4 regions of the Agrobacterium sp. 22-3639C2 genome follow, and region 2 is predicted to be linked to each of the others. Evidence: riboswitches for the same ligand, from Rfam matches in the RefSeq annotation. Region 2 holds a riboswitch; each other region holds the start of a gene.

Region 1 (7,777 bases), on a different contig from region 2:
CGTCAATGCTGTCTGGGATTTGCTGGCCAAAAAGGCGGGTAAGCCGGTCTGGCAGCTTGTTGCCGATATGAGCCCTGAAGAAATCGCCGATATCGTCGATTACCGTTATCTAACTGACGTGCTGACGAAGGACGATGCGCTTGCGATCCTCAAAAAAGCCGAAAGCGGCAAAAAGGAACGTATCGAGACGCTGAAGAACGAAGGCTACGCCTGCTACACCACATCAGCCGGCTGGCTCGGTTATGACGACGCCAAGCTGCGCCGTCTTTGCCAGGAAGCGATAGATGCCGGTTTCAACCATGTAAAGATGAAGGTTGGCCGTGATCTCGAAGACGATATCCGCCGCCTCACCATCGCCCGCGAGGTGATCGGCCCCGACCGTTATCTGATGATCGACGCCAACCAGGTGTGGGAAGTGGATCAGGCGATTGAATGGGTCAAGCAACTTGCCTTCGCCAAGCCCTTCTTCATTGAAGAGCCGACCAGCCCGGACGATGTCGCCGGCCATCGCAAGATCCGTGCAGCCATCGGCTCCGTGAAGGTGGCAACCGGCGAAATGTGCCAGAACCGTATCATGTTCAAGCAGTTCATCGCCGAAGGTGCAATCGACGTCGTGCAGATCGACAGCTGCCGCATGGGTGGTCTCAACGAGGTGCTGGCGGTTTTGTTGATTGCTGCCAAATACAATTTGCCGGTCTGGCCGCATGCCGGTGGCGTCGGCCTTTGCGAATATGTGCAGCATCTGTCGATGATCGACTATCTCGTGGTTTCCGGCACCAAGGAAGGCCGCGTGATCGAATATGTCGACCATCTGCACGAGCATTTCATCGAACCCTGCGATATTCGCAATGCCGCGTACATGCCGCCGAAGCTGCCCGGTTTCTCCATTGAAATGAAGCCGGATTCTATTGCGACCTACACGTTCAAGGGATGATTGAAGGATAACAGCGCTTCCGTGAGGCGCTGCCACTCCGCTTCGCTGCCGGGAAGGCCGAAACGCATGTCGTTCGGCCTTTCATCAAAAATGCGCACCAGAATGCCGTGCAGGCCAAGGTGATCGAACAGTTCTTTGGCCCGGTGGTCCCGCACCAGGGTAAACAGGGACGTACCGCCGGCAATCTTCAGGCCCGCTTTTTCCAGCAATTCACTCATACGCTGTGCTTCTGCCGCAAGCCGGAGGCGCATGGATGATTGCCATTCCCTGTCCGCCAAAGCCTGCATCGCGATATTGAGCGCCGGCCCGGATACTGCCCAGGGGCCAAGCCTTGCCTCCAGTTCGGCAGCGATGTCGGGATGCGCAAGCGCAAAACCGAGCCGGACCCCTGCCATGCCATAGAACTTGCCGAAGGATCGCAGTACCACCAGCGCGTCGCGCCCTGCGGCATTTGCAAGGCTTTCCGTATGTCCCGTCTCGATAAAGGCCTCGTCTACGACGAGCAGGCCGCCTTTGCGGCGCATCGCCTCGGCCAGCGACAACAAAGCTTCTCGATCCGTGATGCGACCATCGGGGTTGTTGGGATTGACCACCACCGCATAGTCGTAAGCTGACAGACCACTGATATGGTCTACCTCGGTCACTGCCAGTCCGGCCATGCGCGCGGTTCGGGCATGTTCGGCATAAGCGGGGGAGAGCACGGCTCCGCTTTTCGCTCCGCGTTCGAGTGCCAGGTGAGCCAGCAATGGCATCAGCATCTGGGTGCCGGGGGACAGAGCCACATGCCCGGCTGATGGTGCGCCGAAAGAGGCGACGGCCAGCCTTTTCAATTCTTCGGCCGCGTCAGGCTCCGGCAGGCGGGCAAATGCGCTGGCGGGAACGGGAGAATGCGGGTAGGAGTGCGGATTGATCCCGGTCGACAGGTCGATCCACGGTTCCGGCGCTTCAGGAAACATCAGACGCGCCTTGCCGAGATTGCCGCCGTGACGGATCGTAGCCTGCGCCTTTTCCGGTACCTTATCGCCCATGTTCTTCGCTCTCGCTTTTCTGTCGCTCTTGATCGAACGCCTGACTGGATATCCGGACTGGCTGTTCAAACGCATCGGTCATCCCGTCACCTGGATCGGTTCGCTTATCGCGCTGCTGGACAAAAAATGGAACCGGGAGAGTGCTTCATTTTCGCAGCGCAAGGCGGCAGGCGTCGTGGCGCTTTCCGTTTTTCTGGCGCTGACGGTGCTTGTTGCATGGTTAGTGCAATCGGTTCTGCTTTTATTGCCCCTTGGTCTGTTGCTTGTTGCGGTGCTTGGGGCGTCACTTCCGGCCCAAAAAAGTCTGGAACAGCATGTGGAGGCCGTCGCCATTGCGCTGGAACGCGAGGGGATTGACGGCGGGCGCAAAGCTGTCTCCATGATCGTCGGGCGCGATCCGCAGGCGCTGGATGAGGCGGCAATCTGCCGGGCGGCGATTGAAAGCCTGGCTGAAAATTTCTCTGACGGCATTGTCGCCCCTTCCCTCTGGCTTGGTCTTCTGGGGCTGCCAGGCGGTGCGGGTTATAAGGCAATCAACACGGCCGACAGCATGATCGGTCATCGCTCGCCACGCCATGAGGCCTTTGGTTGTGCGTCGGCCCGGCTGGACGATCTGGTCAATTTGCCGGCATCGAGACTGAGCGGCGGTCTTTTCGTGGTCGCCGCGTTTTTCGTGAAGGGTGCATCACCGAAAGGGGCAATTGCCGCGATACGCCGCGATGCGCGGCATCACCGCTCTCCCAATGCCGGCTGGCCGGAGGCGGCATTGGCCGGGGCACTGGGCTTTGCGCTGGCCGGGCCGCGCTCCTATGGCGGGCAGATGATCGAGGCTCGTTTCATGGGCGAAGGCGGAAGAGCGACACTGGTTGCTGGCGATATTCGCACAGCGCTCAGGCTGGCGAGGATCGCAGACTTCCTGCTGATCGCGCTGTTCGGATTGCTGGCAATCCTTATCGCGCTATAGAAAGCAGTCTGTCGAGATCGAGGTGGTTCTCCATATGGGCCGCCAGGCGATCAAGAACGGCATCCACCTGCGCATCATAGTTCAATTCAGTGCCCTGCCCACCAAGCCGCTCAAGCCACGCCCCGCGTTGGCGGTCATCCGCAAACAGGCCGTGGATATAGGTGCCTAAGATGCGGCCATCGGGCGAAATTGCGCCATCGGCATGCCCGTCAATGGTCGAAAATGGCAGGTTGCACGCAGCACCCGTCGTCTCGCCAACATGCATTTCATAGCCGGATAAGGGAATTCCGTCGAAACTCTGTCCCTGCACGGAAACGAGCCTCTTGTCGCCGGTCAAAACCGTCGTCACATCCAGCAGGCCCAACCCCTCGACCGTCATTGGTGGTCCTTCGATGCCGTCAGGGTCGGCAACGGTTTTTCCAAGCATCTGGTATCCGCCGCAGAGACCGAGAACATAACCGCCGCGGCGCACATGTGCCTTGATGTCGATGTCGAGGTCTGCATTTTTCAGCACGGCGAGATCAGCTATGGTGGATTTCGAACCGCAGAGCAGAACCAGCCGGCAATCGGCGGGAATGGTCTCGCCCCGCCGCACTCGGATCAGTTCCACATCCGGCTCCATGTCGAGCGGATCCAGATCGTCGAAATTGGAAATATGCGGCAGGATCGGCACCGCAATGCGGATTTTCGCGCCGGGCTTTTGTTGCGCTGGGCCAGTAAGCCCAAGGGCGTCCTCCGCTGGCAATTTCGCAGCATCGGAAAAATGCGGCAATAGCCCGATGGACGCCCAGCCGGTCTTTTCCGCGATCATCCGCATGCCGTCTGAAAACAGCATAGGGTCACCGCGAAAGCGGTTCACGATGAAGCCCTCTATCATCGCGGCATCACCACGTTCGAGAACGGTTTTTGTGCCCACGAGGCTGGCGATGACCCCGCCCCGGTCGATATCGCCGATCAGAATCACGGGAGCATCTGCGGCGCGGGCAAAACCCATATTGGCGATGTCGTTAGCGCGGAGGTTGATTTCGGAAGCACTTCCCGCCCCTTCCACCAGCACCAGATCGGCCTGTTGTTTCAGGTGCTCGAAGCTCTCCAGCACACGCGGCATCAGCCCGGCTTTCATGTGCTGATAATCGGCAGCTTTGGCATTGCCGACAATTTTGCCCTGTACGACGACCTGTGCGCCGGTTTCGCTCTGCGGCTTTAAAAGCACCGGGTTCATGTGAACCGACAGCGGAACGCCTGCCGCCCGCGCCTGCAGCGCCTGCGCGCGACCGATCTCGCCGCCATCGGCGGTGACCGCCGCATTGTTCGACATGTTCTGCGGCTTGAACGGCATGACGGACAGGCCACGCCTGATGAAGGCGCGGGCAAGGCCAGCCACCATCAGCGATTTGCCGACATCCGAGCCGGTTCCCTGAAACATCAGCACACGTGCAGTCATGTCAGTATTCTATCCCGGCCTGCGCCTTTACGCCCGCCTTGAAGTGATGTTTGACGAGGGTCATTTCCGTCACCATGTCGGCAGCGTCGATCAACGGCTGTTTGGCGTTGCGGCCGGTAACGATGACATGCAGATCGGATCTACGGTTGGAAAGCGTTTCGACGACCTCTTCCAGCGGCAGGTAATCATAGCGGAGCGCAATGTTCAGTTCGTCGAGAACCAGCAATCCGATCGTTTCGTCGGCCATCAGTGCTTTCGCTTCCTCCCAGGCCTTTGTAGCTGCCGCGACATCGCGCTTCAGGTCCTGCGTGTCCCAGGTAAACCCCTCGCCCATGGTGCGCCATTCCACCCTGTCGCCGAACAAAGTCAGGGCCTGCTGTTCACCCGTCGACCATGCGCCCTTGATGAATTGCACGACGCCGACCCGCCGCCCGGTGCCGAGCATGCGCAAAGCAAGGCCGAAAGCGGCCGTGGATTTGCCTTTGCCAGGGCCGGTATTGATCATCAGCAGACCTTTTTCGATCGTCTTTTCCGCGACTTCGGCATCCTGAACCGTCTTGCGGTTGACCATTTTCTGCCGGTGGCGTTCGGCTTCGCTGTCGCTGATATCGCGTGTCATCGCGTTTTCCTTCTCGTCCAGCGGCGCGGGACCGTATGCCCCGCCATTCGGAGCGGCGACTATACTCAATTTGCCGCACCCGGCAATCGACAAGCCGGCAGCATTGACCGTCACGCCCGTTCAGCCTAAGGGTAAGGCACTGACGGTCTTTTCCCGGCAACGGGAAAAGCTAAGAGGGAACACGGTTCCACCCCATAACGGGTCATTCCGTGGCTGCCCCCGCAACTGTAAGCGGTAAGCCCGCACTATGAAGCCACTGGACCATAAAATTGGCCCGGGAAGGTGGTGCAGGGTGTTTTAAAGCCGCAAGCCAGGAGACCTGCCGTTTCAGGAAAAAACGTCTCCCGGGCGGGGTGCTCCGGTCAGCCGGTCGAATTGATTTGCAGCCGCGCTTTTCAGTGCGCTGTTTTCGACATCCGCACCCCGATGAGTTTAAAGGCGCGGAAAGCGGAACGGTTTGGATATTACCACAACATCTTCTTGTGCGGACGGGACAATGGAAGTCAACACAGCTTCCGGCGTGGTCGTTTTTGTCTGCCGAAGCTGTCGCGACGACACCGATCCCAATGCGGAGCCGCGCCCCGGCACCATCCTTGCGGAAGCTGCCATCGCAAAAGCGCGTGACTCCGGCATCGATGTTCGCTCCGTCAATTGCCTTGCCAATTGCAAACGAGGCCTCAGTGCCGTGCTGCGCGGTGCCGATGGCTGGTCCTATGTATTCGGCGGGCTGACGCCCAACGATGCGGAAGACCTGCTCACGGGCGCACAAATGCTGGCCGCCTCCGCAGATGGCCTGATGCCCTGGCGCTGCCGCCCCGACACATTGAAGCGCGGCATGGTGGCGCGCATTCCCCCATTCGATTTTACCGAGGAGAGATCATGAGCACCCTTCTGGACCGCGTTCCCTGCACCATCGTCACCGGCTTTCTGGGGGCTGGAAAAACCACGCTGCTGCGCGGTCTCCTCGAAAAGCTTGATGGCAAGCGGCTTGCCATCATCGTCAACGAATTCGGTGATATCGGCATCGATGGCGATATCCTCAAGGGATGCGGCATTGAGAGCTGCCCGGAGGAAAACATCGTTGAGCTGGCCAATGGCTGCATCTGCTGCACGGTGGCGGATGATTTCCAGCCGGCCATCGAACAGATTCTGAGCCGCCAGCCGAAGGTGGAGCACATCCTCATCGAGACCTCCGGCCTTGCCCTGCCCAAGCCGCTGGTGCAGGCATTTCAATGGCCGGCCATCAAGAGCCGCGTGACGGTTGACGCTGTGGTTGCCGTGGTGGATGGCGCTGCCCTTGCCGAGGGTCAGGTGGCGCATGACATGGAAGCCCTTGCCGCCCAGCGCGCAAATGACGAAGCCCTCGATCACGACGATCCGGTCGAAGAGGTTTTCGAGGACCAGATCGCCTGTGCCGATCTTATCGTGCTGACCAAGGCGGATCTGCTCGATAGCGCCGGTCTGGAAAAGGCGAAGGCTCATATTCTCGAGCATTTGCCGCGGGCCGCAAAGATCGTCGTCGCCTCGAATGGCGTCATCGATCCGGCCGTGCTGATCGGCCTCGGTCTTGCGGTTGAAGAGGATATCGAAAACCGCCGCACCCATCACGATGGTGAACTCGACCACGAACATGACGATTTCGACAGCTTCGTCATCGACCTGCCGGCCGTGACCGATCCGGAAGCGCTGGCGGCTCGTATCGCCGAGACGGCGGCTGCGGAAAATGTTCTGCGCATCAAAGGTTTCGTCGAAGTATCCACCAAGCCGATGCGCCTGCAGGTGCAGGCAGTCGGTAGCCGCGTCAACCATTATTATGACCGTCCCTGGGCGGCCGGTGAAGAGCGCCGCAGCCGCCTCGTCGTCATAGGCGAAAAGGGCCTCAACCGCGAAAAGATCGAACAGATGCTGGCCGCCTGATAGAAATGCACATTCTCGCCACCACATCTTCGTCTCTGGACGACCTGATCGAGCCGGTTGATCTCAACCAGCCGCGATCGGATGTGGTGATGCTGTCTTTTTCGGCAAGCGATCTTGCCGGGCTGGAACAGGCATGGCGGCAGGCAGAGGGCGCGCTTCCGTCCCTGTCCGCTGCCAACCTCTCCGAGCTTCGGCATCCGATGTCGGTCGATCTGTGGATCGAAAAGACGGCCGAACATGCCCGTGTCATCCTTATCCGGATTCTCGGCGGCGCGGAACGCTGGCGCTATGGCGTCGATCAGCTCAGCACGATGGCGCGGCGACGTGGCATAAAACTTATGCTCCTGCCGGGTGAATGCAGTGAGAGAGACGAAAAGCTCGAAGCGGCCTCGACTGTTGATCGCCAGACGTTGGCGTCCGTCCTCGCCTTCTTCCGCGAGGGTGGGCGGGAAAATATGGACCGGCTTGCCATTGGTCTTGCTGCCCTTGTAAGTGGTGGCGCATGGCCAGATATCGAGGCTCAACCGCTGCCGAAAGCCGGCTTTTACCGGCCGGGTAACGGCGTCGTGGATCAGGCGGAAGCCTGCGCCGGTTTTCCCGCCGGTGCAGCTGTCCTTCCCATTCTCTTTTACCGCTCCATGCTTCTTGCTGCCGATGCGGCGCCCGTGGATGCGCTTTTTCACGCGCTCTCTCAGCGCGGTTTTGCGCCATTGCCGATTTTCGTCAGCGGCCTCAAGGATGGGGAGGCGATCCGCTTTCTCGAAACCGTACTGCCCGAACTCCAGCCCGCCGCCATCGTTGCCGCCACGGCTTTTGCCAGTCAAATGGACGACAGCGGTAAAACCCTGTTTGACCGCCTCGGCGTGCCGGT
Region 2 (7,777 bases):
TCGATGCCTTCTTGGCAAACGCAAATGGGTGTTCGGAAAGAAGAGAACTCGTAAAGACAAGCCCCAGATCCGTCGTCACGCCCGCCAAAGCAGCGCAGAGAGTAAAGGTGTCGTTGCAAGGCATGTGAAGGCCTTGCTGGAAGTATGCATCCCACTTCCCGTCATAGGCGGGATCGATGCCCAGGATATCGGCAAAGAAGATGGCGTCGAATCTACCCTGCTCCAGCTTCTTGACGAGGTTGGCCCATGTTGCGAAATCGTTGAAATTGGCCAGCTCATTTTTCGGATGCCGCCACGTCCCGTGGTAGATGTGCGAAGGGACGTTCATGGTAAAGCAATTGAATATCAGACGCTTGCGCATAGCTTCTCCTGTTTGTTGTCTTTGTTCCCGGAAACAAGCCTATGCCGCAACGCAACATGCGTCTTGGCTCACAGTGAACAGTTTCTGTGCGCAAAGTGACACTGGCCATAAAGGCATTCATCATCTTCATGCCCGAAGACTGCGGAATGACCCCGGTTCGGGTCGATCGTGCCAGCAGACGAAGATTGCTTGGCATGTTTTTTGCGTCATCATTGCGAAAATGGTCGCTGACGGAGGCGCTGGAAATGACTGTCTGGAACGCAACCGAATTGCCGCAGAAGGACCGTTTCCCTTTCTGGAAAGAGGTGCTCTGCCAGGAATACGTCGCTTTGAACTCGACAACAGAAGGCCATGCCCCGTTTTTCGGCCACGTTCGTGCCAAGCTGCTAAACTCGATCAACGTCACGACAATTTCGTCGAGCAGGCAAAAAATTCATCGCCGCAGGCAGGAAATCAGCCGAATGCCCGAACAGGTGTACTTCCTCAATCTACAAGTGGAAGGTCACTGCCGGATGATGCAGAACGGCAGGGAAGCGCTCTTGCAGCACGGTGATTTCTCGATCGTCGATTCGACCGAGCCATATATCAACGATTACTGCAGCGACAGTTGGACCCAGCATTCGTTCCGCATTCCCAAGGCAATTCTGCAGCCTCTTCTGAAGCAACCCGACAGACTGATGGCCACTAAAATAAGCAGCAGTGATCCACTCGCGGGTCTTGCGACCGACTATCTGTCATCGATTGCGATGAATGCCGAGCATCTCGACGCCGTCGCGTCCTTATCCATCACCAACCATCTGGTGGAATTGGTTGCGCTGGTTCTCGGCGTATCCGATCGCGAGCGAGACCGAGCGAGGGGGACATTGCGCAATCAGCTCGCTTTTTCCCTGATCAACTACATCACTTCGCATGCGGCAGACCCGGCACTGACACCGGCGAAGGCAGCCGAACATTTCCGCATTTCGGTTCGCTATGTTCACCGACTGCTGGAAGACAGCGGCGAGACATTCAGCCAGTTTTTACTTCGGCAAAGGTTGCAAAAATGCGCGGACGATCTGCGTACCAAAAGTGGCAGCTCTATTGGAGAGATTGCTTTCCGATGGGGATTCAATGACCTCTCGCATTTCAGCCGATCGTTTCGGAACCAGTTCGGTGTCGCGCCACGCGAATATCGAGTGCAGTAGTGCAAAGCAAGCAGCACCCGTTTGACGTAGACGGGTTCGTGGACGGTGGATAGCGACGGACTTACATGGCAAGCGACTTGTCTTAACCCTCGACAGGATCAAAACCATCAAATCCTCAGTTGAGTTGTAATGAATGTGTAAATTTTCTAATCTGGCGACGACCTGCTCTTCGGAATTGCCGGCTTGAACAGGCCGTCTTGGCAGCTTTGCGCCAAGAGGCGGACATCCGTCGAAGCCTTCAGGATGATCCGCGCCGTGACCTTATAGCCATTCGTAAGTCTCCCAGCGTTTGTCGCGATGGGCGCGGTGGCGGCGAACGGCTGCCATCCGCAGGTTCAGACTATCAAAAAACTAAACAGTGAGCTCTCTTCGGACGATCTCAGCTCCTGCGCTCAAGGAATTCAGCTTGTCTCTTGCCACACGACGAGACAGGGGGGCCATGCCGCAATTGGTGCAGGGGCAAAGTTTATCTGCGTCGACAAACTTAAGCGCCTTGCGCAGCGTTGCAGCGACTTCCTCCGGGGTTTCGATGGTATTGCTTGCCACATCGATGGCCCCGACCATGACTTTCTTACCTCGAACAAGTTCCAGAAGATCCATTGGGACATGAGAATTGTGGCATTCGAGGGAGATCATACCGATGCCGGATTTCTGCAGCTTGGGGAGAGTTTCCTCATACTGCCGCCATTCTGACCCGAGTGTCTTTTTCCAATCCGTATTGGCCTTTATGCCGTAACCGTAGCAGATATGGACGGCGGTCTCGCACTTCAGCCCTTCAATTGCCTTGTCCAAAGTGGCAACACCCCAGTCATTCACATCGTCAAAGAAAACGTTGAAGGCAGGTTCGTCGAACTGGATGATATCGACGCCGGCAGCCTCCAATTCCTTTGCTTCCTCGTTGAGTATCCCGGCAAATTCCCAGGCAAGCTTTTCACGGCTCTTATAATGGCCGTCAAAGAGAGTATCGATCATCGTCATCGGACCCGGCAACGCCCATTTGATGGGTTGTTTGGTCTGCTGGCGCAAAAACTTGGCGTCTTCGACGAACACGGACTTCTGGCGAGACACGGCGCCGACGACTGTCGGGACACTCGCATCGTAGCGATCGCGAATTCTGACTGTCTCGCGTTTTGCAAAATCGACCCCGTCGAGGTGGTCGATGAAAGTCGTGACGAAATGTTGGCGTGTTTGCTCGCCATCACTGACGATGTCGATGCCGGCCTGTCGCTGATCGTCCAGTGAAAGGCGCAGGGCATCTCTCTTGCCTTCCAGTAATTCCTCGCCCTCCAGCTTCCAGGGCGACCACAGTTTTTCGGGCTGCGCAAGCCAGGAGGGTTTCGGCAGGCTGCCAGCAGTCGATGTGGGGAGAAGTTTCTTCACGGTGGGACCTCTTCTAAGTGATGCTCAGGCGGGGCGGTGAGCAAACAATTGCTCAAGGACGGCGCGGTATGGCTTAATGAAGTGTTTTTCGGTGAACTTACCCTGATCCACCGCCAAGCGATTTCGTTCGTCGCGATCGTAAATGACCCGGGTCAGCGAATAGTCCTGGTGCTTCAGGTTGGGCTGGTAAAATGTCCCGGCTGCTGCGTTCGCATTGTAGATTTCGGGGCGATAAATTCTCTGAAACGTTTCCATCGTGCTGATGACGCCGATTAGCTCAATATTGGAGTAGTCGCCCAGCAAGTCCCCAACAAAGTAGAACGCCAACGGCGCAACGCTGCCTGCAGGCATGAAGTAGCGAACCTGCAATCCCATTTTCCCGAAATACTGGTCGGTGGACGAGAACCCATTCTGCCGGTATTCGACGCCCATGACGGGGTGATGATTTTCGGTCCGGTAATAGGTCTTGCTGGTCGAGGCGCTGATGCAAATGACCGGCGGCTTGCGAAAGTACGAGCGGTAGGCATCCGACCGCAGAAAAGACTTGAACAGGTTTCCATGCAGGTCGCCGAAGTCGGCCGGAATGCTGAGGGCAGGAACGCTCTTGTTATGCTCCGGCAGCACAATGCTGAAGTCGTAGTCTCGCACATAGGAGGAGAAGTTATTCCCCACAATGCCGTCGATACGTTCACTGGTTTTGTGATCGATGATCGTCGTCTTCAGTATCTCGATGAGGGGAAATTTTTCACCTGCGACATCGAAGCTCATGTCGACCGAAATGATCTCCAACTCGACCGAGTATCGGTCCGATTTGGGATTATCCCAGTGCGCGAGGGCGTTGAAGCGGCTGTCGATCATGCGCATGACATTGCGCAGGTTTTCCTGCCGCTTTTCGCCCCTGGCCAGATTGGCGAAATTGGTGGTGATGCGCGTATTTTCTGAAGGACGATAGTCCTCATCGAAGGGTACGCTCGTGATCGTAAAAATGCAGGTCTGAGACATGTTGTGCCCCTATAAAGTTGGGGGCATGGGTCTGCGGACGCATAGCAAGACAGGCCGCGACAATGCAGCCTTTGCTACGGCACACTGGGACACCCCGCCCGTGGACGTTACTTCACCAAAGGCAGGTCTCCTGGCTCACGGATCATCACTTCCGTCCGTCTTCCCGGGGTAAACCAGTGACATATTGGACTTCAGCTCGCCGCTTACAGTTGCGGGGGCAGCGTCGGCTTTTCCGCATGACACGGAGCACCGACTTCCCTCTTAGCCCCGGCACGTTGCGTGCAACGACTGGGGAACCTTAGGCGTGACGACCATATTGTAAGCCACGTCATCGGTCAACATCATATAACGATATCTTTATGTCCTTAAGTCTACGTTTCCATTGTCGGTTCCGACCGAGTAGGTTGCATTCGGCGTTGTCAGGCGATTCTCACATACGCGGACCTGACCGTGGCAAACGTCTCGCTCCACGCAGTTGAAAGGATCAGACCACACCACGAATAGTTCCTAGCGCGGGAGCAGCCTGGTGATACCGTCTAGGCGCCCAGAGCGCGTTCCGCCAGACTTAGTCGCTCCAGAAGAGCCAGTACGTCGATCGACGGTTCAGGAGGCAATTGGGGCAGCTAGAAGGCGCGCATGATTTCGCCTGCCACAGGCGTTTCATTGAAGCGGCCTCGCCGGAGGTTGGGATGCTATCCGAACATGCCCTACTGTGCCGGCGCAGCGCTAATAAAGGAATCGGCGTTTGAATTAAATAGCGAATGAGCGAAGGCAAGCACCCTTAAATTGCGGGCCGATAACATCACGGACGCGTATCCGCATCAGCACCGCCGAATTTGTGCTCGGGCCTTCGAACGGCCCCATGTCGTTGAAGGTGCACAGGAAGTTCCGATCCGCACCCGGCATCTGACAGGTCTGGCAGTGGGCGGTATTCGGCTTCGTTAATCGTACCGTCAGGCTTGAATCACTGGAACTGCTAGTCGGCAGTCAACGTTGCGGTTTTACGCTTTTCGCCGCTTTGAGCAGCGTCATGCGTCCCCGTTTCCAATCTCCGGCGCAACGGCCTGGAGCAATATCCTCCTGCTGCCGCCGAGACGGACAGTTATCCCTCACAAAGACGAATACAACCGCTTTTTCGAAGAAAAGGGTTCCAGCCTTTCGCTGCAAGGATTGCCCAGGCAGTGGCGCCAACATGCGGCAACCTGAAATATTTGAAGTCGGCAAATGTCGAGGTCGGCCCGATCATCAGCCCGGTCGTCAGTTCGTCCCCGACTGTCGCGTAGATCAGGTTATCGGGAGATATTTGTGCGGCGATGGTGGCAAGCAGTGCCTCGGCCCGCTCGGCATCGCCGACCTGCTGAAATGTCAGCGCGGCCTGGGCCGTACCTTCCAGCCACACACCATCCCGATCGTCGTTAAAATCAAAACCTCCCGCAACCGCATAATGCCGATCAACCCAATGCAGAACACGCCCACTGCGGCCCCGAAACTCCGGCACGGCGAGAATGGGCCAGAGCTCGGAATCTATTCCGGACTGGCTCGAGTTGGGTGTGTCGCTTCCGGGTAGGCTGCCGACGTAAAACCGTCCCTGCTGCTCATTCCACATCGCATCAAGAAATTTGCGTGTTTTGTCCCGCATCGCCTGCCAGGCGCGCGCGCCCTCAATTTCGGCGAGCCAACCCGCAACGGCATACACATCGAGATTATGTTCCGTCGATTTCCACTCGAGTTTGGCCGGTGCAGGCTCATGACCGAATGTGCCACCTGTGTAGCCGATATCGCGGACGCCCGCCGTATGCGCATCGATCCAGCGCATGAGTTTGGTCGCTGCCTGCACATAGGACGGATTGCTTAATCGTTCACTGGCAGTGAGAAGCGCAAGTGCCGCCCAGGCCAGGTTGCCCGTTGCGCTGCCGACCTGATAGTCATCCTCGACCCACGTCTTGCTGGCCTCACTCCAAAAACCGGGCAAAAGCATAGCATCGTTTTCGTTCGCAACGGGGCCGGAACGGTAGGCGTTGCGCAGGCGGCCATCGCTGTAATAGCGATCATTGTTGACGGCGAGCAGCAGCGCATCGGCAACCCTTTTTGCCTCGGTATCGTTGCCACAGGAAAAAAGGGCAATCGTCGCCAGGGCATTGTCATAGGTGAAACCCGCATTTGAAAGAGCGGGATCAAGCGCTTTGCCACCCGGTGCAGGCTCAAAGCTCCGAAATACGAAGGGGGTGGTGGATCTGTCCATCTTCCCAACGAGACCCGCGCACAAGCTAACAGCAAGGCGGTCGCGAACTGATCCGGAACCGGTGCGCCCATCGCCACCAGCGACCACTCCTGTTGTGAAGCAGGTCATGAGAACTGTCGCGATGATCGATTTGACAGACATGAGTTTTCCGTTTTGTGGGCGCTTTTCCAAACAAGCCCGCCTCGAGCTTGCGGTTTACGTCGAGCACGGTCCCGGTTTTGGCGCGAATTGTCTTAGCTGAAGGCCCTTGCGAGTAACATCTGCATGGATTTCAACAGGTCGCCCTGTTCCGCGACATTTTCGGGCGCATTGCGGAAAAGCAGCCTCAAGATTGCACGATGCTGGTCGGCAGTGGGGGTGAGAGTGAATTTGCCGGGCGTTTGCGACACCTTCGTTGCATCGATCTGCACCCAGCCCACATCGGGCACGTACAGGGACTCTGCCTCGGCGTAAGACCGGTTGAAATCCGCCAGGGTCGCGGTTTCGGTCGAAAGCGCCACGATCCGTACCGCCTTCACCTCGCTTGCGCACTGCAAACGGCCTTCGAGATCCACGCCGATCGGCTCTTCCTTGTCGACACGTGGTAATTCAATGCAGCAGATGAGGCTGGTGAAGGCAATCACCATAGCGACCGCCGACCAGATGAGGTTGAGACAATCTCGCGCCGAAAATTCTACAGGGGCGTCCCATGCGTAAACGGCGAGCAGAACTGAAACCGCGGAGGTGACGGTGACGATTGCGAAAAATAGCGCTGTAGGCCCATGAATGCGCACCTGTGACCGGTCACCACCTTTCTCCGTGACTTTAAAGGGACGTCCGAAGGGTTTGCGCATAGCCTGAAACAAGGTGATGGTGATGGGAACAGCGGTCAGCGCATGCGTCACTTCGGTGAACAGCGGTAGGGTGCGTTTTCCCGATATCCAGGTGGAGTAGGCCCAAAACAAAGCCAGTGACGACAGTCCAAATTTCATGAACATCAGCTCGTCGGCCTGGAGGGCGGAAACGCCTGTCAGCCAGTAGATCGATGGTGCCAGCAACAGGCAGAGAATGAAAGGCTTCGACAGCCAGCAAAACAGCCCGTGCAGATAATGCAGCCTTTGTGTCAGCGTGAACTTGCCACGCCACAATGGTCCCGTCCGCAGAAGGCCGATCTGAATGGTGCCCAGGCACCACCGCGTGCGTTGCGTGATATATTCTGGCAGGCCCTCAGCCGATAGACCGACACTGAGTTTTTCGTTGAGCCAGCGTGTGACGTAACCTCGCTCCATCAGGCGGTAGGTCAGCAGCATATCTTCGGAAAGTGCATCATGCGGAAACCCGCCGAGCTCGTTGACCGCCGCACGCCGCACGACAAAACTCGTCCCGACGCAGAAAGCGCAACCGACCGCGTCCTTGGCCGGCTGGAATACATCAAAGAATACACGTTGATCATCGACGAAGGAATTGCGGATGCCGAGGTTGTGCTGGATTGGGTCGCAATTAAAGTAAAATTGCGGTGTCTGCACAACCGCTACCTTGGGATCGGCGAAAAGACCGGTTACGCGACGAAGGAAGTTGGCCTGTGGCGCGAAGTCCGCATCCAGAACCATGATGAAATCGGAAACCTGT
Region 3 (7,777 bases), on a different contig from region 2:
GATGTAATAGCCATGCACGGCCTCATCGCGAATGATGAGACGGATCAAATCGGCCGTGTTGGTAAGCTTGGCGCGACTTGACCAGAACATTGGCAGGTAGAAGCCGGAATAGAACAGGAAGCTCTCCAGAAACACGCTGGCGACCTTCATTTTCAACGGATTTCCGCTATCATATTCGCGCATGATGAGCGCGGATTTGCGTTGCAGGAATTCGTTCTCCTCCGACCAGCGATAGGCGTCATCGACGTCAGGCGTGGAGCAGAGCGTCGAGAAGATCGAGGAATAGGAGCGGGCGTGGACCGCCTCCATGAAGGAGATGTTGGAAAGCACCGCCTCCTCGTGCGGCGTCGCCGAATCCGCCATCAGGCGCACGGAACCGACGCCGTTCTGGATCGTGTCCAGCAATGTCAGCCCGGTGAAGACGCGGATCGTCAGGGTCTGCTCTTCCGGCTTCAGCGTTCCCCAGGACGGGATATCGTTGGAGAGCGGCACCTTTTCCGGTAGCCAGAAATTCGATGTCAGGCGATTCCAGACTTCGAGATCCTTGTCATCCTCGATGCGGTTCCAGTTGACCGCGCGAATACGGGACGCGGGTTTTACGGCAATGTTCATTGTCTTGTCCCTCAATTCAGAGCGTGCAGGATACGCAGCCCTGAACCTGCGTGCCTTCCAGCGCCATCTGGCGCAAACGGATGTAGTAGATGGTCTTGATGCCTTTTTTCCAGGCGTAGATCTGCGCCCGGTTGATATCGCGCGTCGTTGCCGTATCGCGGAAGAACAGTGTCAGCGACAGGCCCTGATCGACATGCTGGGTGGCCGCCGCATAGGTATCTATGATCTTTTCCGGACCGATTTCGTAGGCATCCTGATAATATTCGAGATTGTCGTTCGAAAGGTAGGAAGCTGGATAATAAACACGGCCGATCTTGCCTTCCTTGCGAATTTCAATCTTCGAGACGATGGGATGGATCGAGGAGGTCGAGTGGTTGATATAGGAGATCGAGCCTGTGGGCGGCACGGCCTGAAGGTTCTGGTTATAGAGGCCGGTCTCCATGACGGCCTGCTTCAACGCTTTCCAGTCCTCCTGTGTCGGAATGGAAATGCCAGCTTTCTCAAAAAGGTCGCGGACCTTTTCCGTCGCGGGCAGCCATTCCCGGTCGGTATATTTATCGAAGTAGTCGCCCGAGGCATATTTGGAGTTTTCAAAGCCCTTGAAGCTCTGGCCCCTTTCAGTGGCAAGGCGATTGCTGGCGCGGATGGCGTGATAGGTCACCGTGTAGAAATAGATATTGGTGAAATCGATGCCCTCTTCGGAGCCGTAGAAGATGCGCTCGCGCGCCAGATAGCCATGCAGGTTCATCTGACCAAGCCCGATGGCGTGGCTCGCATCATTGCCCTTTTCCACGGAAGGGACAGACGAGATGTGGCTCATGTCAGAAACGGCCGTCAGCGCCCGGATGGAGGTTTCGATCGTCTTGCCGAAATCAGCCGAATCCATTGCTGAAGCAATGTTGAGCGAGCCGAGATTGCAGGAAATATCCTTGCCCATATGGCTGTAAGAGAGATCGTCGTTGAACTCGCTCGCCTCGCTGACCTGTAGGATTTCCGAGCAAAGATTGCTCATGCTGATACGGCCGGCGATCGGATTGGCGCGGTTCACCGTATCCTCGAACATGATATAGGGATAACCGCTTTCGAACTGGATTTCTGCGATGACTTGGAAGAACTCGCGTGCCTTTATCTTCTTCTTGCGGATGCGGCTGTCGGCGACCATTTCCTGATATTTTTCGCTGACGGAAATCTCGGTAAACGGCACGCCATAGACCCGCTCAACATCATACGGCGAGAACAGGTACATATCCTCGTTGTTTCTCGCGAGTTCGAAGGTGATATCAGGGATCACCACGCCGAGCGAAAGGGTTTTGATGCGGATTTTTTCGTCGGCGTTTTCGCGCTTGGTATCGAGGAAACGCATGATGTCCGGGTGATGGGCATGCAGATAGACCGCGCCAGCGCCCTGGCGCGCGCCAAGCTGGTTGGCGTAGGAGAACGAATCTTCCAGCAGCTTCATGACAGGAATGACGCCAGAGGACTGGTTTTCGATCTGTTTGATCGGCGCGCCGGCTTCGCGAATATTGGTCAGGGACAGTGCTACGCCACCGCCACGCTTGGAAAGCTGCAATGCTGAATTGATGGACCGGCCGATGCTTTCCATATTGTCTTCCACACGCAGCAGAAAACACGAAACCAGCTCACCGCGGCTTTTCTTGCCAGCGTTGAGAAAGGTCGGGGTTGCCGGCTGGAAGCGGCCGGAAATGATTTCATCCATCAGATCGCGGGCAAGCTGCTCGTCGCCACGCGCCAGAGCCAACGCCACCATGCAGACGCGGTCCTCATAACGCTCCAGGTAACGCTTTCCGTCGAAGGTCTTCAGCGTATAGGACGTATAATATTTGAAGGCGCCGAGAAATGTCGGAAAACGGAACTTTCTGGCATAGGCCTCGTCGTAGAGGTCACGGACGAAATTGAAGGAATACTGGTCCAGCACCTCCTGTTCGTAATATCCCTCGGTCACGAGATAATCGAGCTTTTCCCTGAGATTATGGAAAAACACCGTGTTCTGGTTGACGTGCTGAAGGAAATATTGCCGTGCCGCAAGGCGGTCCTTGTCGAGCTGAATCTTCCCGTTTTCATCGTAGAGGTTCAGCATCGCGTTCAGCGCGTGATAGTCCAGTCCCGCGTCCAGGTGTTTCTGCGCAGCGGTTACTTGTTGTTTGGCATCCGTGTTGCGCACCGCGCTCGAGGTCAGCGTGTCCAAAATCGTTCCAATCCATGATTGACGTTGGCGACATCTTCCTCCGTGCCGAGAAGCTCGAAGCGGTAGAGAAACGGCACCGCGCATTTACGCGACACGATATCTCCGGCGGATGCGAAAGCTGCGCCAAAATTCGTATTTCCCGCCGCGATGACGCCGCGAATGAGATTTCGGTTTGAGGGCTCGTTCAAAAACCGGATAACCGGTTTCGGTACCGCTCCTTTCATGCCGCCGCCCCCATAGGTGGGGGTGACGAGAACATAGGGCTCCGACACGTGAGGAACGTCTTCCTCGGCGCCGAGCGGCAGGCGAAGCAATCGTCGCCCCAGTTTTTGAAGGAAGCGATGAGTGTTCTCAGACCGGCTGGAATAATAGACGATCAGCCCCATCGCATCGCCTCCTCAGCTGATCGAGCCAATCATGTCCGGACGGAAACCCGCCCAATGGCGTTCGCCGGCAACGACCACGGGAACCTGCATGTAACCAAGGCCGCGAACGCGATCGAGGGCATCCGCGTCTTCTGAGATATCGACGATCTCGTAGCTGACACCGATGCGGTCAAGCGCACGATAGGTGGCAGTGCACTGAACGCAGGCGGGTTTGCTGTAAACGGTGACGGTCATTGTTTCCTCTTTCGAAGCCGCCTTTACGCACGGCTCAACATTGCCCGCCTGCAATCACAAGCGGGTGGCGATGGTTCTGTCATTCTGGCGAGGCGCGGCTCAGGCCGCGTAAGATCGCTGTCTACGCCGACGAGCGTAGAAACTCATAAAAATGCACTGGCATGACTTCACCCCGAAGCTTGTTCTGGAGGGGGCAGAAAAGGGCGCACGCAATTCATTTGCGTCATACACCTTCCTTCCGGACACCCCGCCCGTGGACGTTTTCGCTCAAGGCAGGTCTCCTGACTTGCGGGTCAAAACATCCATTCCCACCTTCCCGGAGCTTTTAGCGCCAGTGGCTCAAATCGGAACGATGCTCACCGCTTACAGTTGCGGGGGCAGTTTCGGCATTGCTTCACCATAATGGTGTTGCGCACCGAATTCCCGTCTTAGCTCCCGACGCTTGCGAATCGAAAGAACCTTGAACACCACATATAGTATATGATGAATTTTTTTCGTCAATAATTAGACATGCGAAAGCCCCACCCTGTGGATCAAAAAGATTCAACACATGGTCAACAAAGGCTTAACGGTGAATGCTCGATGCCGCCTACGGACGGAAGCGGCGGGTTATTCCCAGATATCGATGCGAATATCGGCGGGGCGGGAGTTCTCAATCACCCGCTTTCCGTTGGGAAGATCATTTTCGAACAGTTTGGCGTGAATCTCGGTCGCATCGAGACCATAGCCCTGCCATCTATCCCGCAGGCGTTCCTCGAGCACCGCAACGGATGGGCCTACGAAGACGGTAAGATCGAAGCTGCCGGAAAGCTTCGTCCACGGCGCCTCGTTCAACAGCAGATAGTTGCCTTCGGCAAGAATGAAGCGTGTTTCTGGCGCGATGGCGCGAGCGGAGGCAATGGCAATTTCGCGGGAGCGGTCAAAAACCGGGACAAGAACTTCCTGCCCGCCCTGACGAACTGCGGAGACGATATCAAGAAAGCCGCGCACGTCGAAGGTCTCCGGTGCGCCTTTTCGCGGCAAGAGCCCCCGTTCTTCGAGAATACCGTTATCCATATGGAAGCCGTCCATGGGCAGGACAGCCGCAGCCTCGCCGCGCGCCACGAGGGCACCGCACAGGGCATCCGCCAGCGTGGATTTGCCGGCCCCAGGGGGACCGGCAATGGCAATGATAAAACGAGATTTATCCTCAGCCCGCCGAAGAACGTCTTCGACGATCGTTTCAAGCTTCAACGTCATGCGGCCAGCGTTTCCTTTGGCGCTTCCTTGGCGCCCGTCATGAAGGCGACGGCGTCGGACATGGTATAGTCCTTCGGATTGATGACGCACAAACGCTTGCCCAGCCGATGAATATGAATCCGGTCAGCAACCTCGAAAACATGCGGCATGTTGTGCGAGATGAGAACGATCGGTAGCCCTCGCGCGCGTACATCCAGAATAAGCTCGAGAACGCGGCGGCTTTCCTTGACGCCGAGCGCCGCTGTCGGTTCGTCAAGGATGACGACCTTGGAGCCGAAGGCGGCTGCACGCGCCACCGCAACACCCTGGCGCTGGCCGCCGGAGAGGGTTTCCACCGCCTGATTGATGTTCTGGATCGTCATCAGGCCGAGTTCAGAGAGTTTCTCACGGGCAAACTTTTCCATCGCCGGACGGTCCAGTGCCCTGAACAGGCTTCCCTGAATACCGGGTTTGCGGATTTCACGGCCGAGAAACATATTGTCGGCTATGGACAATGCGGGAGACAGCGCAAGGTTCTGATAAACGGTTTCGATACCAGCCTTGCGCGCCTCGATCGGCGAGCGGAACTGTACCGGCTTGCCTTCAAGCCTGATCTCCCCTTCATCGGGTGTCACCGCACCGGAAATCGCCTTGATGAGAGAGGATTTTCCAGCACCGTTATCACCGATGACGGCGAGGATTTCGCCCGGATAAAGGTCAAAATCGGCATTGTCGAGCGCAGTCACACGACCGTAGCGTTTAACGAGATTGCGTGCTGTGAGGATAGGTTCTTTTGCCATCAGCCTGCTACCTTTCTGATCCACTGGTCGATTGCGACAGCCAAGATGATAAGGACGCCGATCAACAGATAGGTCCATTGTGGGTCTGTTCCGATAAGTCGCAGGCCGAGAGAGAAGACACCGACGATCAGCGCGCCGAAGATCATGCCCATGATCGAGCCGCGTCCGCCAAACAGCGATATGCCGCCGATGACCACTGCGGTGATGGATTCGATGTTGGCGAACTGACCGGCGGTCGGCGATACCGAGCCGATGCGGCCGATGAGAGCCCAGCCCGCGAAGGCGCAGATAAGCCCGGAAAGTGTGTAGACGGTCGTCAGCATGCGCTTGACGTTAACGCCGGCAAGTTCGGCTGCGTCAGGATCATCACCCACTGCATAGAGATGTCGACCCCAGGCGGTGCGGTTCAGCACATACCAGAGCAGGGCAACCAGCAGAACCATCGCAATGACGCCATAGGTGAAGACGGCGCTGCCGATGCGGATATTGTTGCCGAAAAACTGGAGAATGGGCGCCTGTTGGACGATATCCTGTGAGCGGATCGTTTCGTTGGCCGAATAGAGGAAATTGGTGGCCAGCACGATCTGCCACATGCCCAGTGTAACGATGAAGGGCGGAAGCCGCATGCGCGAAACCAGCACGCCATTGATAAAGCCACAAAATGCGCCGACTGCGAGACCGCAGACAATCGAGAGTTCGGCAGGCAAACCATAGCGGAACGTAAACTGTCCCATGACGACGGAGGACAGAACCATGATCGCACCGACCGAAAGATCGATACCTGCTGTCAGAATGACCAGCGACTGTGCCGCGCCGACGATGCCGACGATTGCCACCTGCTGAAGGATAAGGGTCAGCGAAAAGGCCGAGAAAAACTTACCGCCCAGGGTCATGCCGAAGACAGCCAGCGACAACACCAGAACGATCAGCGGTACGGCCGCCGGGCTGGAATGCAGAAAGTGCTGGAATTTTTCAAGCAAACTCTTGTTGTGCGTATCGAAAGCAGCGACCTGGGTCGAACTTCCCGACAGCACTTTTTCAAATTCATTATGCGGTTGAGCCCGCACTGGCTGATCGCTCATGGATTTTCCTCCCGATCGCTCCATCGCATCAGCCCCGAACCCGGGATTATTTTCCAGAGGGGACAATGCGTAGATTCAAACTGTTGAGAAGCGTGCCTCAGTTACGTCCACGGACGTCGAGCGCGCTCGTTTGTTCCTGTCCGATCACCCAGATCGTTCTTTTTAACCATTCCGGTTCAAGGGCGGGGGCAAATTGCCCCCGCTGATTTCAACGGTAAAGTATTAGCCCCAGCACTTCTTCAGGCCTTCCTTGGTGTCGATCGAATCGAGACCCTTGACCGGCTTGTCGGTTACCAGCGTTACGCCGGTGTCGAAGAAGTTCTTGCCTGCGGTCGGCTTCGGCTTTTCACCGGTGTCGGCAAACTTCTTGACGGCTTCCACGCCGAGTGCCGCCATCAGCAGCGGGTATTGCTGAGACGTTGCGCCGATCACGCCTTCCGCAACGTTCTTGACACCAGGGCAACCGCCGTCGACGGAAACGATCAGAACATCCTTTTCGCGGCCAACGGCTTTCAGCGCTTCGTAAGCACCGGCAGCTGCAGGTTCGTTGATGGTGTGAACGACGTTGATGGTCGGATCCTTCTGCAGCAGATTTTCCATCGCAGAGCGGCCGCCTTCTTCGTTACCGTTGGTAACATCATGACCAACGATACGCTTGTCGTCTTCATCACCAATCTTGTTGATGTCCTTCACGTCGATGCCGAAGCCCTTCATGAAGCCTTGGTTGCGCAAAACATCAACGGTTGGCTGGGAAGGCGTGAGGTTGAGGAAGGCGATTTTCGCGTCCTTGGCCTTGTCGCCGAGGGTGCCGGCAGCCCATTTGCCGATCAGCTCGCCGGCCAGAAGATTGTCGGTAGCGAAAGTGGAGTCAGCGGCATCAACGGGTTCGAGAGGTGTATCGAGGGCAATGACCAGAAGACCGGCATCGCGCGCCTTCTGCACGGCCGGAACGATGCCCTTGGTGTCCGATGCGGTAATCAGGATACCCTTGGAGCCATCGGCAATGCATGTCTCGATCGCGGCAACCTGGCTTTCGGAATCGCCATCGATCTTGCCGGCATAGGACTTCAGCGTCACGCCAAGTTCTTTAGCCTTGGCGGTTGCGCCTTCCTTCATCTTGACGAAAAAGGGATTGGTGTCGGTTTTGGTAATCAGGCAAACCGAAGTATCGGCGGCGGACGCGACGGACGCGAAAGAAACGCCGAGCGCAAGCGCGCCCAGAAGAGCGGAAACAGTCGT
Region 4 (7,777 bases), on a different contig from region 2:
TCGAACGTATCGTCTCCCATTGCCATGGTCATTCGATCGAGGATTGTTACGTCATCCGCGCACTTTCCGACCATGGCATGTGCGACGGCGAGCATTGAGGCTGAAGAGCAGGCTTGACAGATTTCAGATTCGAGCGCATTGCATGGACATGATCAACGAACGCGCACCCATCTCCTGCTCGTACTTTTGGGCCTACCTGTAAAGGGCGGCTCGACAGATCATTTTGTCAACAAGCCGCCGTCAGGCGGCTTTGTTGTTTTTCAAGCGTCCTGACGGCACCGATAAAACCGAAGGACCAGAAAAATGACCGAAGATAGTTCCCTTACATTGGAAAGACCGCCCGTCGTCATCATTCGTGGCGCACGCAAGACCGATTTGCCTGAGCTCAATGAGATGATCACCCTGCTTGCCACCTTTCATGGCGATGCGGCGGCGATTACGCCGGCGAAACTGGAACGCGACCTGTTCGGCCCGCTTCCCTGGGTGCATGGGCTGGTTGCGGAAGCCGACGGCGCATTGATCGGTTACGCCCTGATGCTGCCGCTCTACAGGGCGCAGGAAGGCCGCCGCGGGCTTGAGCTGCACCATCTTTTCGTGCGTGACGGTCACCGCGGCCATGGCACCGGCCAGCACCTGGTTTCCCGCGCCCGCGATATCGCCAAGCGCCTCGGTTGCGACTATCTTTCCGTCAGCGCCACGACCGGCAATGTCGCCGCGCATCGTTTCTACGAAAGCATGGATTTCGCGCCGCGCCCGGTCACCGGCATGCGCTACATGCAGTCTATCGCCTGATTGCAACCTTCGGAGACGGTCATGACACGGATTGCCATTGCGCTTGCGCAGGATTTTGCGGACTGGGAACCGGCGCTGCTTGCCGCCGCCGCGCGCGGCTATCTCGGCGTCGAGATCGTTTACGCAACCCCGGACGGCCGGCCCGTGGTTTCAATGGGCGGGCTCAACGTTACGCCCGACACATCCTATGACGCGCTTGATCCTGCTAACATCGATGCGCTCGTCATTCCCGGCGGCCTCAGCTGGGAAAAGGGAACGGCTGTCGATCTTGGCGGGCTGGCACAGCGGTTTCGCGAGAAGGGCCGGCTGGTTGCCGGCATCTGCGCGGCTGCCAGCGCGCTTGCAGGCACGGGCGCCCTTGATGACGTCGCCCATACCGGCAATTCGCTCGCCTCTCACAAGGCCTATCCGTCCTATCGCGGCGAAGCGCTCTATCGCGACCAGCCGAAGGCGGTCAGCGATGGCGGCATCGTAACCGCAGCCGGCAGTGCACCCGTCAGTTTCGCAGTGGAAATTCTGAAACACCTCGGCCTCTTTGGTCCGGAAGCCGAGGCGGAACTTCAGGTTTTTGCGGCGGAGCACCGGTGAGGCTCACCTTGGCATCGAGAGTTTTGCGGATCCTCCCACCCTCATTCCTGTGCTTGTCACAGGAATGAGGGTGGTGGGGAAGTTAAGCCGCGAGACCATCACAAATCACCCCTGATCAAGCACCCGGCAGACACGGGGCGCGACATCCCCGCCCTCCCCCGCAATCGCACGGCGGATATCGCGGCTGTTGAGATGCAGACTGCGACCGGCCGGCAAAGCCGAGCGTTTTATCTTGGCAAGGGCTGCGACCGTAAAGGCAGCCTCATTCTCATGAAAATAGGCGAGCGCCGCTTCCCGTTCCGGGCTGACGCCAAGGACTGCCTTGAAAGCAAGGCGATGCACGGCGCAGAAAGCGCCGTGACCGGGAACGGCAAAACGCAGCGCGTCGAGTTCCTCACTCCATTCGGCTGCGTCCTGCATGGATTTAAGCCTGCTGGAAGCGCTTCAGGAAAAACGCGCTCAATGTTCCGAGCAAGGCCCAGAAGACAAAGCTGGTCACGGTGGCGGCGACGATGAACTGTCGTTCCAGCGGCAGCGGTGCCAGCGCATGTTCACCTTCCGGCGGCAGGGGCGCGCCCACCACATGTGGAGCAACGATCAACACCAGTGCGAGCACGATTGCCCAGGGTTCGCGCCGGAATGCGATCAGCGCAATGCCGCCTGCGGTCGCGGCAACCGTCGAAAGCCACCAGATTTGACGCGCCTCAAGCGCGGCCGCCGGGCTGCCCGGCAGTTCCGGCGGCAGGCCGATCATCGGCGCAAGCATGACGGCGGCAAAACCGGCCACACCCCACAAAAGGCCTTCGCGCCAGCCGGCATCGGTGCCACGCAGCGAGATGAGGCCGGTCAGCACCAGCGCATAACCGATGGCGGTCAGCACGTTGGCGGCGACCGTATAGGCGGTGCGCTCGAAGCCGTCGGCCGGAGACCAGGCTTCCTCATTATGTTCGTGCGCGGGAACGGCAGCGCCGGTCGTGGCCGGAGCATCATGGCTGTGGGGCGCTTCGCCACCGGCATTTTCATAGGTTTCCGCCTTCAGGATCAGCGGCGTGGTGCCGAAAGCCTGCATGGCCGAAACGGCGAAGCCGCCAACGATGCCGACGAGGACGGCGGTAAAAACGATATTGCGAAAGAACGACATGCTTTCCCCCTCAATGGCAAGGGAAAGCATTGGCATGACGTGTGTCATGCGCGGCGTTGTGAACGGCTTCCACATGCGAAAAGCCGACAAAACCGACGACGAACAGACCAAGCACGATCGCCGTCAGCGATTGCGCGAAGCTGCCCGTTTTTGCCGAAACGGCGGCATTTGCCGTATTCTGGTTGATGGACATGGTGACCCCTCTTACGGCGCGACCCCGCGCCTTTAGACGCGGCGGAACGGCAAAACGCCGTGCAGCCGCATGCGATACACTTCACCACGGGGATACGAGACTGACACAGGGCGGCACGTTCAAGCACCACCACCCTGAAATTCCGCTCTTCCGGACACCCCGCCGGCATGGACATTTCCGTGATGGCAGGTCTCCTGGCTTACGGGTCAAAACCTGAAACACCTTCCCGGCATTGCCCTCGTCCATATCCGGCGAGATGCTTACCAGTGGCATTTCGTTTCAGGCTCTCCGCTCACAGTTGCGGGGGCAGCCACGAATGAGGATGTCTCCCTATCGTGTTCCCTTTTCACCTTCCGGAACGCCCGGAAGGAACCATCACAGGATCGTTATCCGATGGGTGTGGGTGGGAGTCAATGGCAGGCCGGCGTGAGAATTGCGCGCCGCGGCTGGATGCCGGATCAAGTCCGGCATGACGGCAAAGGGCTACCGTGCCGGGATGGCCTTCAGATAGGCGGCGATCGCATTGCGGTCTTCGGCCGTCAGATGCGCCATATTCTGCTGCACCTTGACCATGGAGCCGCCGACGCTGTCGAATTCCGGGGTGAAGCCGGTTTCCAGATAGTTGGCAATATCGGCCGCCTCCCAGCTTCCGACGCTCTGCGAGCCGGGGGTGATATCGGGAATCCGGCCCTCGCCTTCGGGATTTGGACCACCGGCCAGCCATTTGCCATCGAGAAAACCGCCAAGCGCATTGCGCGGCGTGTGACATTCGCCGCAATGGCCCGGGCCTTCCACCAGATATTGGCCGCGCAGCAATTCGGCATTGGCATCGGCAAGCTCGACGCGGGGTGGCGCGGATGTATCGAAATAGAGGAATTTCCAGCCGCCCAATGCCATGCGCATGTTGAAGGGGAACGGCAGTTCATGATCCGGCGCGTCATTCTGGCTGGCGGGCAGAACCCGCAAATAACCGAAGAGGTCGTTGATGTCCTTCTGCGTCATGCGGGCATAGGAGGCGTAAGGGAAGGACGGATAGAGATGTTCGCCGTTCTTGCCGACGCCGCGCGTCATCGCATCGCCGAATTCCGAAAGCGTCCAGCCGCCAATGCCATGCTGCGGATCGGAGGAAATATTGGGCACATGGAAGGTGCCGAAGGGGCTTTTCAACGCTTGCCCGCCCGAAAGCGTCAAAAGCGCATCGCCCTTGGCATCTGGTGCCGCATGGCAACTTGCGCAGCCGCCCGCCCAGAACAGCGTTTCGCCATTGGCAAGGTCCGGCTCGCCAAGGCTCACCCAGTGGCTGGGTGCCTGACGCACAGGCGCGGTGACCCAGGCGAAAATGCCGAAACCGGCAATGGCCGCCACCGCGATCCCGCCCGCGAGCTTCGTCCAAATGGAGGCCATGACCCCTCTCCCCATTATCACCTGATGAGATCAGGCATCATTCCCGCTGAAAAAAACGCCGCCGGGAAGCGGCGTTCTTAATAGGATCACTTCTTCAGACGGTAGGTCTGGTGGCACGCACCACAATCGGCACCGAGGGTCTGCATGGCGGCGGTGACGCCTGCCTGATCGGCGGGAAGGCTGGCGAGGACCTTGTCCGCATCGGCACCGAGCTTGGCGGCCTTGGACTTGAAGTCATCGAAATTTTCCCAGATCGCGGGTGCCGCAGCACTGCCGGTCTCGCTGCCCGGGGGAAACTGGTCGGGGAAAGCCTTGGCGTTGGTGCTGATGGTCGTCACGGCAGCCTTTACGGCTTCGGCGTCATAAGGCTTCTGGCCCTTGGAGATGGCAGCAAGCGCCCCCATGGAGCCGCCGATCTGCTTCATCATGCCTTCACGTTTTTCGACTTCGCCGGCAGCGTAGACCGCTCCGGCGCAAAGACAGCCGAAAAGCATGGCCGCCGCGATGGTTTTCAGTTTCATACACTCTCTCCTTGATTCCGGCAGATGCCGAACGCGCGATAACGGCGCGAGGATGCCCTTTCCGCATGGCGAAAAGAAGTCACATTGCAGTGAATTTCCCCAAGAAAACAGAAGTCTAGGAGAGTGCTTCCCAAAGCGTAACCAGGGCTGCGGCAATCAGCATGAAACCGGCGGCGCGGCCGATGAAAATCGTCGCGGCAGGCGAGGAAACGAGCCATGCCCGGCTTTTATCCGCCGTCAGCGCCAGAGCGCCATAGACCGTGAACTGCGTGATGGCCACCATCGCGCCCATTACCAGACCCTGCATCCAGATTGGACCATAGTCGGGTTTGAGGAATTGCGGATAGATCGCCATCATGAAGAGATAGGCTTTCGGATTGGAAAGGCAGGTGAGAACGGCCCGCCAGAACGCCTTTCTGACAGAGGCGCTCGCCTGCGCCTCATCGCCATTGACGGTGATGGCGCTGCGCATCAGGCCGACGCCGATCCAGACCATGTAAGCGGCGCCGGCGACCAGCAGCGGCAGGAACAGCGACGGCATCCAGGCGGCAAGCATGCCGACGCCCAACGCACCGTAAAGTGAATGCACCATGCCGCCGGCGCTCATGCCGCTTGCGGCGGAAAGCCCGGTTCTTTTGCCACCCGTCAACGCACTTGCCAGCACGAACAGCATATCCATGCCCGGCAGGATGATGATGCCGAACAGGACCAGAAAGAAAAGCCAGCGATTTTCGGCGTAACTCATGTCAGTATCTCCCAAAACAGTTTTCGACACATTCGGGAAAACTCATGTTTCTCAATGTGTTTTGCTGCTTATAGGAAAAGCCAACTGACAGCGTTGTGTCAGTTGCGTTGAGAAACCACCGGGAAAAACGGCAATGCGCAAGGCATCGAGACTGTTCGAGATCATCCAGATCCTGCGGGTGGCGCGCAGGCCGATCACCGCGCAGACCATTGCCGAGGCACTGGAAGTCACGGTGCGCTCGGTCTATCGCGATATTTCGGCCCTTCAGACCATGCGCGTGCCGATCGAAGGCGAACGCGGCGTCGGTTACATCCTGCGTCCCGGCTTCAACCTGCCGCCGCTGATGTTTTCCATCGAGGAGACGGAGGCGATCGTGCTTGCGCTCGCCATGGTCGCGCGCACGGGCGATACTGAATTGCGGCAGGCGGCCAAAAAGGTCAGCGACAAGATTGCCGCATCCCTGCCCGAACCCCTGTCGAAAACCCTGTCGGCCAATGCCCTGCACGCCTGGGGCAGCATCGCGCCCTCACCCGCCGGCGTCGATCTTGCCATGGTCAGGCGGGCGGTGCGCGACGAGGAGCGGTTGGACATAACCTATGGCGATGAAACCGGCACCGAGACCCGGCGACAGATCCGGCCCATCGCCATGATCTATTATTCGGAGACGACCAACATCGTCGCCTGGTGCGAGCTAAGGCAAGCGATCCGCAATTTCCGCTCCGACCGCGTTCTGACCTGCAAGACAACCGGCAGCTTTTTCAAGATGGAAGGCGAAAGGTTGCGGCAATTGTGGATGAGCGGCTGGCAGAGCAATCAGCTTGGGACTTCGGAACGAACGACGAATCAAGCCGGCGCGTAAAAGCAACTGATTTAGCGCGTCTTTCAACCTTCGTTGTGTGTCGGGGCCCCCGTCTCAACCGTCATTCCTGTGACAGGGACAGGAATGACGGTTGAGAGGGTGGTGCTGACTTCAAAGCAAGGCAGCGTTATGCTGCAAGTGCTCCAGCACCCTATCGTCCTCCCGCCCGAAACCGCGGATGACGATTCGGTCGGCAAACACATCGGCAATGGCGAAGGTGTTCTGGTCGGGCGTATCCACCATGCCCTTGAAGTTGACGAAGTGAGTGTTGCCCTGCACCCCGTAATTGCCCTCATGATTATGGCCGCTGAACCATGCGACGACCGAAGGGTGTACATCCAGAAGATCAACGATGCGGGGCGCGTCCCACATATTATGGGCGTTGTTCGGATAGACCGGATAGTGGCAGAGAATGACCACTTTTTCACCCGCCGCATCCGCCTTTTGCAGAACGGTCCGCAGCCATTCGAACTGTTCGTCGCTGAGCGACGCATTCCAGTCCTGCGCATTGATCGCACCCACCTCTTTCAGGCGCTTCAGACGCTCTTGCGCCAGCGTGCGGCGCGGATCGCCCGGCGGCGGGGCAAACAAGCTGACCTCGCTGCCGTCAAGCACCACGAAACGTATCTCACCGATAGTGAAATCGTGCCATGGCGACGCCATGCCGAGGCGGGCATGGATGGCGGAGAGGTGTTCGGCGGCAACGGCGAAATCGTGATTTCCCGGCAGCATCACCGAAGGGTGGCGAAGCTGCTCGTAGACGCCAAGGATCGCATCGAAATTTTCAAAACCGCGATCGATGATATCGCCCAGCGTTACCACGAAGGCCAGTTCCTCGCGATTGAAGGCGTCGATCGCTTCGCCAAGCTTTTTCGGGCTTTCGGCATAATACCGGCCCATATCCGGGCGGGGTTCGGCATCGGCATATTGGGGATCGGCAACAATGCCGAATGAGAAGAGCGGTGTGGTTTTTTCAGTCATGATGCGCCGCGATAAACCGGGCGGATGACAGGCTTGTGACAAATGGAAGCGACACGCTGGATTGTCGACCTCAAAAGCAGAACACCCGGCCTTTGGGGGGCCGGGTGCTCAAAAAATTACAATCCGCAAAACTTACTTGGAAGCGGCTTCGTAACGCTCCAGGACATAGTCCCAGTTGATGAGGTTGTCGACGAAGGCTTCGAGGTACTTCGGACGCAGGTTGCGGTAGTCGATGTAGTAGGAGTGTTCCCATACGTCGACGCCGAGGATCGGTTCTGCGCCATGAACCAGCGGATTTTCGCCGTTCGGGGTCTTGGAGATTTCGAGCTTGCCGTTCTTGACGGAAACCCATGCCCAGCCCGAGCCGAACTGCGTGGTGCCGGCAGCGATGAAATCAGCCTTGAACTTGTCGTAACCGCCGAGATCGGAGGCGAACGCCTGTTCCAGCTTGCCCGGCAGCTTGTTGCCGCCGCCGTCCTTCTTCAGCCACTTCCAGAAATGGACGTGGTTGTAATGCTGGGCAGCATTGTTGAAGAGACCAGCATTGGTGCCA

What was found. A riboswitch is a leader RNA that binds a small molecule or an ion and turns the genes downstream of it on or off. The one in region 2 is predicted to bind cobalamin.
Region 1: linked by a shared signal. The riboswitch ahead of ACQZ6D_RS23760 (DUF1636 family protein) and the one ahead of ACQZ6D_RS17890 (DUF1852 domain-containing protein) in region 2 are both predicted to bind cobalamin.
Region 3: linked by a shared signal. The riboswitch ahead of nrdH (glutaredoxin-like protein NrdH) and the one ahead of ACQZ6D_RS17890 (DUF1852 domain-containing protein) in region 2 are both predicted to bind cobalamin.
Region 4: linked by a shared signal. The riboswitch ahead of ACQZ6D_RS13480 (CbtB domain-containing protein) and the one ahead of ACQZ6D_RS17890 (DUF1852 domain-containing protein) in region 2 are both predicted to bind cobalamin.

The regions. Positions count from the first base shown of each region.
Region 1 is NZ_JBNWDB010000006.1:83,065-90,841, forward strand. It holds gene ACQZ6D_RS23735 (L-fuconate dehydratase) at 1-934, shown strand, start outside; gene cobD (threonine-phosphate decarboxylase CobD) at 916-1,962, opposite strand; gene cbiB (adenosylcobinamide-phosphate synthase CbiB) at 1,961-2,926, shown strand; gene ACQZ6D_RS23750 (cobyric acid synthase) at 2,913-4,370, opposite strand; gene cobO (cob(I)yrinic acid a,c-diamide adenosyltransferase) at 4,372-4,989, opposite strand; cobalamin riboswitch at 5,116-5,330, shown strand; gene ACQZ6D_RS23760 (DUF1636 family protein) at 5,486-5,872, shown strand; gene cobW (cobalamin biosynthesis protein CobW) at 5,869-6,906, shown strand; gene cobN (cobaltochelatase subunit CobN) at 6,912-7,777, shown strand, end outside.
Region 2 is NZ_JBNWDB010000004.1:113,493-121,269, reverse strand. It holds gene ACQZ6D_RS17905 (LLM class flavin-dependent oxidoreductase) at 1-361, opposite strand, end outside; gene ACQZ6D_RS17900 (helix-turn-helix domain-containing protein) at 448-1,545, shown strand; gene ACQZ6D_RS17895 (methionine synthase) at 1,897-2,925, opposite strand; gene ACQZ6D_RS17890 (DUF1852 domain-containing protein) at 2,950-3,927, opposite strand; cobalamin riboswitch at 4,031-4,243, opposite strand; partial or broken gene ACQZ6D_RS17885 (Fic family protein) at 4,438-4,580, opposite strand; gene ACQZ6D_RS17880 (hypothetical protein) at 5,030-6,310, opposite strand; gene ACQZ6D_RS17875 (glycosyltransferase family 2 protein) at 6,403-7,777, opposite strand, start outside.
Region 3 is NZ_JBNWDB010000003.1:878,662-886,438, forward strand. It holds gene nrdF (class 1b ribonucleoside-diphosphate reductase subunit beta) at 1-612, opposite strand, end outside; gene nrdE (class 1b ribonucleoside-diphosphate reductase subunit alpha) at 629-2,818, opposite strand; gene nrdI (class Ib ribonucleoside-diphosphate reductase assembly flavoprotein NrdI) at 2,806-3,204, opposite strand; gene nrdH (glutaredoxin-like protein NrdH) at 3,217-3,438, opposite strand; cobalamin riboswitch at 3,693-3,916, opposite strand; gene ACQZ6D_RS17310 (nucleoside triphosphate hydrolase) at 4,048-4,677, opposite strand; gene ACQZ6D_RS17315 (ATP-binding cassette domain-containing protein) at 4,674-5,456, opposite strand; gene ACQZ6D_RS17320 (ABC transporter permease) at 5,456-6,538, opposite strand; gene ACQZ6D_RS17325 (sugar ABC transporter substrate-binding protein) at 6,761-7,777, opposite strand, start outside.
Region 4 is NZ_JBNWDB010000003.1:102,621-110,397, forward strand. It holds gene ACQZ6D_RS13455 (MerR family transcriptional regulator) at 1-98, shown strand, start outside; gene ACQZ6D_RS13460 (GNAT family N-acetyltransferase) at 304-792, shown strand; gene ACQZ6D_RS13465 (type 1 glutamine amidotransferase family protein) at 814-1,380, shown strand; gene ACQZ6D_RS13470 (hypothetical protein) at 1,486-1,800, opposite strand; gene ACQZ6D_RS13475 (CbtA family protein) at 1,805-2,521, opposite strand; gene ACQZ6D_RS13480 (CbtB domain-containing protein) at 2,532-2,714, opposite strand; cobalamin riboswitch at 2,882-3,106, opposite strand; gene ACQZ6D_RS13485 (c-type cytochrome) at 3,198-4,118, opposite strand; gene ACQZ6D_RS13490 (c-type cytochrome) at 4,205-4,639, opposite strand; gene ACQZ6D_RS13495 (LysE family translocator) at 4,755-5,384, opposite strand; gene ACQZ6D_RS13500 (helix-turn-helix transcriptional regulator) at 5,518-6,243, shown strand; gene ACQZ6D_RS13505 (metallophosphoesterase) at 6,355-7,224, opposite strand; gene ACQZ6D_RS13510 (superoxide dismutase) at 7,357-7,777, opposite strand, start outside.